Regions from separate parts of the Serratia nevei genome, predicted to be linked through region 2. Evidence: predicted binding sites of a transcription regulator. Region 2 holds the regulator's gene; each other region holds the start of a gene.
What was found. Region 2 encodes Fur, which represses iron uptake genes when iron is present. Its sites were predicted from a motif close to ATAATAATGAGAACNACTATCAA; they were not measured.
Positions count from the first base shown of each region.

Region 1 (3,135 bases), 930 kb from region 2:
GGTGATGCAGCCTGGCGCGAACTGGGATGCGGAAGCCCTGCGCGCGGCGCTGGCCGACCGTCTGCCGCCGCACATGGTGCCGGTGGCGCTGGTGGAAATGAGCGATTTGCCGCTGAGCGCCAACGGCAAGCTGGATCGCAAGGCCTTGCCGCAGCCGCAGGGCGGTGAACGCAAGGCAGGACGGCCGCCGCAGGCCGGGCTGGAAAGCGAGATCGCGGCGGTGTTCGCCCGCTTGCTGCAGCGCGAGCAGGTGTTCGCCGACGACGATTTCTTCGCGCTCGGCGGCCATTCGCTGCTGGCGATGCGTCTGGCGGCAGAGCTGCGCCGCGATCTGGGCAAGGCGGTGTCCGTCGGCCAGGTGATGGTGGCGTCGCGCGTTGAGCAGTTGGCGGCCTTGCTGGCGGAAGATCGCACGCAGGAAGAGGCCGATCGCAGCGGATTCGACAGCGTATTGCCGCTGCGCGTCACCGAGGGGCCGACGCTGTTCTGTCTGCACCCGGCGTCCGGTTTCTCGTGGCAGTTCAGCGTATTGCCGCGCTATCTCGATCAGCACTGGTCGCTGGTCGGTATCCAGTCGCCGCGGCCGGACGGCCCGCTGGCGCTGAGCGAAGATATGGATCAGGTGGTGGATGCCCACCTGCAGACGGTGTTGCAGGTACAGCCGCACGGGCCGTACCACTTCATCGGCTACTCGCTGGGCGGCACGCTGGCGCAGGGCATCGCCGCCCGGCTGCAGGCGCGCGGCGAGCAGGTGGCGTTCCTCGGCCTGCTGGATACCTATCCGCCGGAGACCCAAAACTGGGACGTGATGCTGGACGACAACGTGTTGAAGGAAGTGCAGCGCGAGCGCGAGCAGTTCCTGGCGGTGTCGCAGGATACGCTCGATCCGGCGCTGGGCGAGACGCGCACCGCGATGTTCGACAACATCGAAGCCAACTACGCTGATTCGGTGCGGTTGCTGTCGCACACGCGTACCGCCCGCTTCCGCGGTCAGGCGACGCTGTTCGTCGCCAAACGCACGTTGCAGGAAGGGATGGACGTGCAGCAGACCTGGTCGCAGTACGTCGATGCGCTGCAGGCGCACGAGCTGGACTGCGCGCATGTCGATATCGTTTCGCCGGCGTCGTTCAAAGTGCTGGGGCCGCTGCTGAACCGGATCTTGCGCACGCTGTAATCGCGCCGGTCATCTCGCCGCCAGGCACGGGGATTACCCCGCGTGTGGCGGCGTTTCTTGCGGTTGCTCACAGTTGAATATCAATGAGTTTTATTATCATTATTGATTTCGCCATCTGTGCTAGCATAGCGCCCCGCAACTGCAGAATCCCCGTTTAAAGATGTGGTGAACAACCGATGAGTAGCAAACCCTCCATCCTGCTTGATTTTAGCCTGCTGAAAACCAACCGGGCTTTCCGCGCGGTATTCTGCGCGCGCTTTATCTCCATTGTGGCGCTGGGGCTGATGGCGATCGCCATCCCGGTGCAGATCCAGGCGCTGACCGGTTCCACCCTGCAGGTCGGGCTGGCGGTGACGCTGGCCGGCGGCGGCATGTTCGCCGGGCTGCTGATGGGAGGCGTATTGGCCGATCGCTATGAGCGGCGCCGGCTGATCCTGTTCGCGCGTTCCACCTGCGGCGTCGGCTTCGTCGGCCTGTGCCTCAACGCCCTATTGCCGTCACCTTCGCTGGCGGCCATTTATCTGCTGGCGGTGTGGGACGGCTTCTTCGGCGCGGTGGGGGTGACGGCGCTGCTGGCGGCCACGCCGGCGCTGGTGGGCCGCGAAAACATCGTGCAGGCAGGCGCCATCAGCATGCTGACGGTGCGCTTCGGCTCGATTCTTTCCCCGGCGATTGGCGGCCTGGTGATTGCCCATATGGGCATTGCCTGGAACTACGGCCTGGCGGCGTTTGGCACCCTGTTGACGCTGCTGCCGCTGCTGAGCCTGCCGCAGCTGATGCCGCCGCCGCAGCCGCGTGAACACCCGCTGCGCGCGTTGGCGGGCGGCTTCGCCTTCCTGTTCCAGAACAAGGTGATCGGCATGGTGGCGCTGATCGGCGCGCTGCTGACCATGGCCAGCGCGGTGCGCGTGCTGTACCCGGCGATGGCGGAGAGCTGGCACATCGACGCTGCCCACCTCGGCTATATGTACGCCGCCGTGCCGCTCGGCGCGGCTATCGGTGCGTTCACCAGCGGGCGCGTGGCGCACGTGGCGCGCCCCGGCTGGGTGATGCTGCTGACGGCGATCGCGGCGTTCGCCGCCATTGGCCTGTTCGGCCTGATGCCGTGGTACAGCCTGGCATTGCTGTGCCTGGTGGCGTTCGGCTACCTGAGCGCGCTGAACTCGCTGCTGCAATACGGCCTGATCCAGAGCCTGACGCCGGACAACTTCCTCGGCCGCATCAACGGTCTGTGGACGGCGCAGAACGTGGTGGGCGATGCGCTGGGCGCATTATTGCTGGGGGCGATGGGCGCCTTCATGCTGCCGGCGATGAGCGCCAGCGGTTTCGGCTTCGGCGCGGCGGTGCTCGGCATCCTGTTGCTGTTCGCCATGACCGGTTTGCGCCAGGTCACGCTGCACAAACCGGAGCCGCAGCCCGCCACAGAAAAGTAGTCGAACGCGTTAAGACAACGCTGTGGGATCAAATAGCAATGCTTATCATCGGCATGCGTAAAACCCACAGCGTTTATGTCATGATTTCGAAATGAAAGAAGTGCTTACGTTTATTGACATAGCAAATATCGGCGAGTAATTTAGCGCGGAATTAACTCAAATGATAATCATTATTATATTGGTTATCACTTCAAATCCTTGAGGGCGAAGCGATGGATACTGCCGTGAACGACATCAATCGAAAGGAAATGCAGGAGCGCGAAGAACACCGGTTCGCCGCTGATTTTTCTCCGGCGTCGGGCTTCTTCTTTACCTCTCCTTTCCGCAGCTTGACCACCACCGGTTGTTTCAGCCGCATTCGCCTGCCGGCCGCAGACGGCGCCGACCTGAACGGCGAGTTCCAGCGCAGCGTACGGCAGGCGTTTGCCGAGGCCCGGCAGGCCGGCATCAAAAAACCGCTGCTGTGCGGCGCCATACCTTTCGATACCCGGCAGCCTTCGGCGCTGTTTATTCCGCAGCAGAGCCGTT
Region 1 covers NZ_CP149940.1:308,729-311,863, forward strand. Annotated here, with positions in the region: gene V8N38_RS01370 (enterobactin synthase subunit F) at 1-1,174, shown strand, start outside; gene entS (enterobactin transporter EntS) at 1,351-2,607, shown strand; gene V8N38_RS01380 (isochorismate synthase) at 2,820-3,135, shown strand, end outside.
Region 1: the regulator Fur is predicted to act here: its motif matches at 1,252-1,274, upstream of entS (enterobactin transporter EntS).

Region 2 (3,135 bases):
GTGCGAGCGCTTTTTGATGCAAACTCCCTTGCAGTACCGCTACCTATGGCAAAAGAACAAACGGATCGCACGACGCTGGATCTGTTCGCAGATGAACGCCGTCCGGGGCGCCCGAAAACCAACCCGCTTTCCCGCGATGAACAGCTTAGAATCAATAAGCGCAATCAGTTACGGCGCGATAAAGTGCGTGGATTGCGGCGCGTAGAGCTGAAAATCAACGCGGATGCGGTGGACGCCCTGAACAAACTGGCGGAACAGCGCAACATCAGCCGCAGCGAACTCATCGAGCAGATGCTGTTGGCACAACTGGCGGAAGAACAGCCGGAACATTGATCTCTTCGGCCGCACGCGCGGCGCGGCGTTAAGGACAACGCCGGATCGACCACGCTTTTCTTCATTCTCCGGCATCGCATAAATGCGATAAAACCCCGGCGCCACTTTCTGGCATGATACGCATTTACCGGTAAGAGACTGCGCCTGTCGGCGCCCGCCCCGGAGGCGAAAGGCTCTTGCCATGGCATCATTTTAATCGGCGTCAGCGGCGGCAGTGCCGGCGTCGAGTAATGCAATTACTTGAATTTAAAGGTTATACGCGATATGGCTACTGTAGGCATTTTCTTTGGCAGCGACACTGGCAATACCGAAAACATTGCCAAAATGATCCAGAAAATTCTCCAGAAACAGTTTGGCGACGACGTCTCTGAAGTGCATGACATCGCTAAAAGCAGCAAAGAAGACCTGGAAGGGTTCGATATCCTGCTGCTGGGTATCCCGACCTGGTACTACGGTGAAGCGCAGTGTGACTGGGATGATTTCTTCCCGACGCTGGAAGAAGTCGACTTCAACGGCAAACTGGTGGCGCTGTTCGGCTGCGGCGACCAGGAAGACTACGCGGAATACTTCTGTGACGCGATGGGCACCATCCGCGACATCATCGAACCGCGTGGCGCGGCCATCGTGGGCCACTGGCCGACCAAAGGCTACCACTTCGAGGCCTCCAAAGGCCTGGCGGACGACAACCACTTCATCGGTCTGGCGATCGACGAAGACCGTCAGCCTGAGCTGACCAACGAGCGCGTGGACGCCTGGGTCAAACAAATCGTCGAAGAGCTGAGCCTGGCCGATATCGTCGGCTAAGCCCCGGCACTGGCGAAAGGTTGAACAAAGGCCCTGTAAAGTGCATAGTGTGCCCACAGGGCCGTCATCGGCAGCAGGGATTGCTGCGATAGAAGCTACAGATTTGTAACTTCCCACCCCGTCACGGTAGACTGAGATATCGGTTTATCCCATCCATCAAGGCGTTGCATGCAAAACATGCAATAGTGCAATTATATCTTTGTTAACAACCGGCGGTTTCCATTTAGTACAACCGGTTCTATAATGAGACGCATTAACTCTTTGTGCCGACCGATGCCACAGGCGAGTACGCCTCAACTTGATTAGCATAGTAACAGGACTGAATTCGCATGACCGACAACAACATCGCATTGAAGAAGGCCGGCTTAAAAGTCACGCTTCCGCGACTCAAAATCCTGGAAGTACTGCAAAATCCGGAATGCCATCACGTCAGTGCGGAAGATTTGTACAAAAAACTGATTGATATGGGCGAAGAGATCGGGCTGGCAACGGTTTATCGCGTACTGAACCAGTTTGACGATGCGGGCATTGTGACACGTCACAATTTCGAAGGCGGCAAGTCCGTGTTCGAGCTGACCCAACAGCATCACCACGATCACCTGATTTGCCTGGACTGCGGCAAAGTGATCGAATTCAGCGACGAATCCATCGAAGTGCGCCAGCGTGACATCGCCAAGCAGCACGGCATCAAGCTCACCAACCACAGCCTGTACCTGTACGGCCACTGTGAAACCGGTGACTGTCGCGAAGACGAAACGCTGCACGACAAGAAATAAGCCTGACCGGCTATGAAAAACCGCCTCACGCAGAGGCGGTTTTTTTATGCCTGCCGTGCAAAGGGCAAAAAAATCCCCGGACAAGCCGGGGGAAAATCATGTCATGAAATATCACAATTGCAGCGGCACTGCTACTCCACGTACTACTCTCACTACAACGTCCGCCCTACGCCGACACGCGCGGGCGAACGCATTCCCCCTTCGTTATACGGCCGCCGCCAGGGCAGCAGGCCGTTGCACCGGGCTTAGACCTTCTCGGCGCGGCTGTAGCGCTTGCCGTCCGGGCTAACCGAACGCACCTGCACCTCACCGGACACCGCAGGCTTGGCCTTGGCGTCATAGCGCTGCCACTGCTTGCCGCCGTCGGTGGAGTACTCGATGCCCAATCCCGGCAGCGCGATATTCGCCTCCAGCTTGCCGCCCGCTACGCGTGCGCCCGGCACCGGCAGACGGTAAGCGACGCCACCTTTGTCCAGCTTGGCCAGTTCACGCTGCCCCAGGATATTGGCGAAGCGCAGCCAGTCTTTCTCCAGCGTCTTGGTATCGACAAAGTGGGTTTCCCCGCCTTTGTATTCGCGGCCGGCGCGGTAGTCCTGCTCCCAACCGGCGCGGTGCCAGGCGCGTTCAGCCACCGACAGCGCGCGTGGGAAAATCATGTATTCCATCTGCGGATCGGTGCGCTGGGTTTCGCTCCACAGCTGAGCGGACAGCCCGTAGGCGCCCGGCCACGGCTTGTCGCTCTTGGCGTTGAAGTGGTTGCCGTCGCGGTCGACCGAAGTTTCCGCGTTCTGCGGCATGTTATCCGGCGCGAAGCTGAACACCTTGCGCTCGTCGCTGAAGCGGGTACCCCAGTAGTAACCGCGCTCGTCCGGGTTCACCTCGTAAGGGAAGTCCATGTAGACGTAGTCCGGGTTGGAAACCACCACTTCATACCCTTTGTTGGCCCAGTCGTTGACGCTATCGAAACCGCCCCAGTACAGGGTATCCCAGAAGTTGACGCCCACGCGCGAGGTGGCGAACGCCTTCGCGTTCTCGGCGTCTTTCAAGCCATCCTGCCAAGCCTGCATTCTGTCGATGCCGTGCGCCTTCACCAGCTTGCTGACCTCTTGGCCGAAGTAGCTCGGCAGATGCTCCATGTCGGCCACCTTGCCTTCTTTGATCATCGTCTGGCACACCTGCGACTTGGCCCACGGCTTGTCTTCGTTGCTCTGATCGATGATGC
Region 2 covers NZ_CP149940.1:1,242,047-1,245,181, reverse strand. Annotated here, with positions in the region: gene ybfE (LexA regulated protein) at 46-333, shown strand; gene fldA (flavodoxin FldA) at 598-1,137, shown strand; gene fur (ferric iron uptake transcriptional regulator) at 1,467-1,913, shown strand; gene V8N38_RS05820 (beta-N-acetylhexosaminidase) at 2,159-3,135, opposite strand, start outside.

Region 3 (3,135 bases), 1.2 Mb from region 2:
CCGACCGAGTGCTGAGTCCAGCCCAGGGCATACAGGAACGAAGCGGTTTTATCCGCGACGCAGGTTTCGGCGATGTATTCGCACACCTTGAGGAAATCGTCCTTCGGCGTGCCGCAGATGTTGGCCACCACGTCAGGCGTGTAGCGGCTCACGTGCTGTTTCAGCATGTTCCACACGCAGCGCGGATCCTGCAGCGTGACGTCGCGCTTGGCGAAGCCGTTCTCGTCGAACTGGTAGTTCCAGGTGGTTTTGTCGTACTTGCGGTTTTCCGCGTCGTAGCCGCTGAACAAGCCGTCTTCGAAGGCAAAGTCTTCCCGCACCAGCAGGCTGGCGTTGGTGTAGGCCTCGACGTATTCGCGGTTGAACTTGTTGTTGGTCATCAGATACAGCAACACGCCCGACAGGAAAGCGATGTCGGTCCCGGAGCGGATCGGCGTGTAAAAGTCCGCCACCGATGCGGTTCGGGTAAAGCGCGGATCGATCACGATCAGCTTGGCATTGTTGTGTATTTTGGCTTCCATCGCCCAGCGGAACCCCACCGGATGCGCTTCCGCCGCATTACCGCCCATGACGATAATCAAATTCGCGTTCTTGATATCAACCCAGTGGTTGGTCATCGCACCGCGACCAAATGTTGGAGCAAGACTTGCTACCGTTGGTCCGTGTCAGACACGCGCCTGGTTGTCTACGGCAAGCATGCCGAGAGCGCGACTAAATTTTTGCGACAGAAAACCGGTTTCGTTGCTGGCGGCCGAGGCGCACAGCATGCCGGTGGTCAGCCAACGGTTGACGGTAACGCCCTGGTCGTTGGTTTTGATGAAGTTGGCGTCGCGGTCTTCTTTCACCAGCTTGGCGATGCGGGTAAAGGCGTCGTCCCAGCTGATGCGTTGCCATTTGTCCGACCCTGGAGCCCGATATTCCGGGTACTTGAGGCGGCTTTCGCTGTGGATGAAGTCAACCAGGCCGGCGCCTTTCGGGCAAAGCGCGCCGCGGTTTACCGGATGATCCGGATCCCCTTCGATATGGAAAATGCTTTCTTTGGCGTTCTTGGCGCCATCACCAAGGCTGTACATCAACAGCCCACAGCCGACGGAACAATACGTACAGGTATTACGGGTCTCGCGGGCGCGCAGCAGTTTGTACTGCCGGGTTTCCGCCAACGCCACTTCGGGGGCAAAGCCCAGCGCGGCCACCGTCGTTCCTGCCATACCGCCAGCGCAGATCTTAAAGAACTGCCTTCTGCTGACCTGCATGGGGGTCTCCTTTCACTCTCGATTGTCACATTGTTCAAATGCGCCTGCCCCGCTAGCGCGGCAAACGCGAATGTCACTGTTGTTATGCTTGCTACGAACGCCGGCCATATTACCACAGCGTGCTTGTGGTTGTTACACACTCGTGCTCATTCAGTGAACGCATTGGCACATTTCGATACATTTCGGCGTTGGCGCTCCCTACAGTATAGAGAGTAACCCACGCGCCGGATCGACGGCTTGACGCGGCCATCCGCCGCCCTCTTTTATCAGTATGTTAGCGCAGCGATTAGTTCATTAACCACACAATTCACAGGGCATTGATAATCATTTTCAATATCATTTAATTAACTATAATGATCCGACTGCTTACGCGGTGCTCGCCCTTTGCGCCGCCCATACACCACTGGAGATGATGATTATGAGTTATTCACTGCCATCCCTGCCGTACGCTTACGACGCACTGGAACCGCATTTCGACAAGCAGACGATGGAAATCCATCACACCAAACACCACCAGACCTACGTCAACAACGCCAACACCGTGCTGGAAGCCTACCCAGAGCTGGCCAAATACAGCGTTGAAGAGCTGATCCAGGATCTGGATAAAGTGCCTGCCGACAAACGCACCTTCATGCGCAATAACGCCGGCGGCCACGCCAACCACAGCTTCTTCTGGAAAAACCTGAAAACCGGCACCACGCTGGGCGGCGATCTGAAAGCGGCCATCGAGCGCGATTTCGGCAGCGTTGAGAAATTCCAGGAAGAGTTCGAGAAAGCTGCAGCCACCCGCTTCGGTTCCGGTTGGGCCTGGCTGGTGCTGAAAGACGGCAAACTGGCCGTGGTGTCTACCGCTAACCAGGACAGCCCGCTGATGGGCGAAGCCGTCGCCGGCGCTTCCGGTTTCCCAATCATCGGTCTGGACGTGTGGGAACACGCTTACTACCTGAAATATCAGAACAAACGCCCTGACTACATCAAGGCGTTCTGGAACGTGGTCAACTGGGACGAAGCCGCCGCACGCTTCGCCGCGAAGAAGTAATTCGCTCCCGTTGATGAAGATGCCCGCCACCGGCGGGTATTTTTTTGCCTGAAATCCGCTAAAGTTTGACCACTTCTTGCCGATGGTTTGTTCAATTGACGTTCGCCCGGAGAAGGAAAAACGCTATGGCGGCATTGCAAGCATTGGCAGGAAAGTTCACTCATCTCACCGTAGGTAAAAAGCTCGGTCTCGGCTTCGCGCTGTTGCTGCTGTTGGCGGTCGTCATCGCCGGCACCGGGGCGCAATATCTGCACATCATCGAATCCCGCGCCGATCGCATCGACTTCAGCAACCGGCTGAACGAGGAGATCAACCAGGCCAAATACAATCGCGCCATGTACGGCCAGACCTACCGGCCGGAGTACATTCAGAACAACCGCGCCAATATTGAGAACGCCGTCAAACTGATAGACCAGGGGCAGGCGCTGGACTGGGACGCCCAAAGCCGCAAGGATCTGCAGCGTCTGGTGACGCTGATCGGGGAATATCAACAGCAGCAAAAAGTCTTTGAGCAGGCGGTCACGGCGAAAGACGCGGTGCGCCAGAGCTGGAACATGTCGGAAGTGCAGGCCAGCCTGAGCCAGGTGGAACGCCAGCTGACCAACGGCGATCTGCAGCTGGCCTTCATCCAGCTGAACCAGAAGCTGACCCAGGTGCGCTACGGCGCGCGCGGCCTGCTGCTGAGCCTGAACAAGGAAACCGAAGCCCCGCTGATGGCGGCCATTGACGACGCGCGCGACGCGGCCAACGCCCTGAGCCGCAGGGTGAGCGACGCGCAGCGCCCGCAGCTGCAGCCGCTGCTGGCCGCCCTGGACGATTACAAAAACCGCATCGCGGCTTACC
Region 3 covers NZ_CP149940.1:42,869-46,003, reverse strand. Annotated here, with positions in the region: gene fdnG (formate dehydrogenase-N subunit alpha) at 1-1,253, opposite strand, end outside; gene sodA (superoxide dismutase [Mn]) at 1,672-2,292, shown strand; gene V8N38_RS00195 (methyl-accepting chemotaxis protein) at 2,418-3,135, shown strand, end outside.
Region 3: the regulator Fur is predicted to act here: its motif matches at 1,571-1,593, upstream of sodA (superoxide dismutase [Mn]).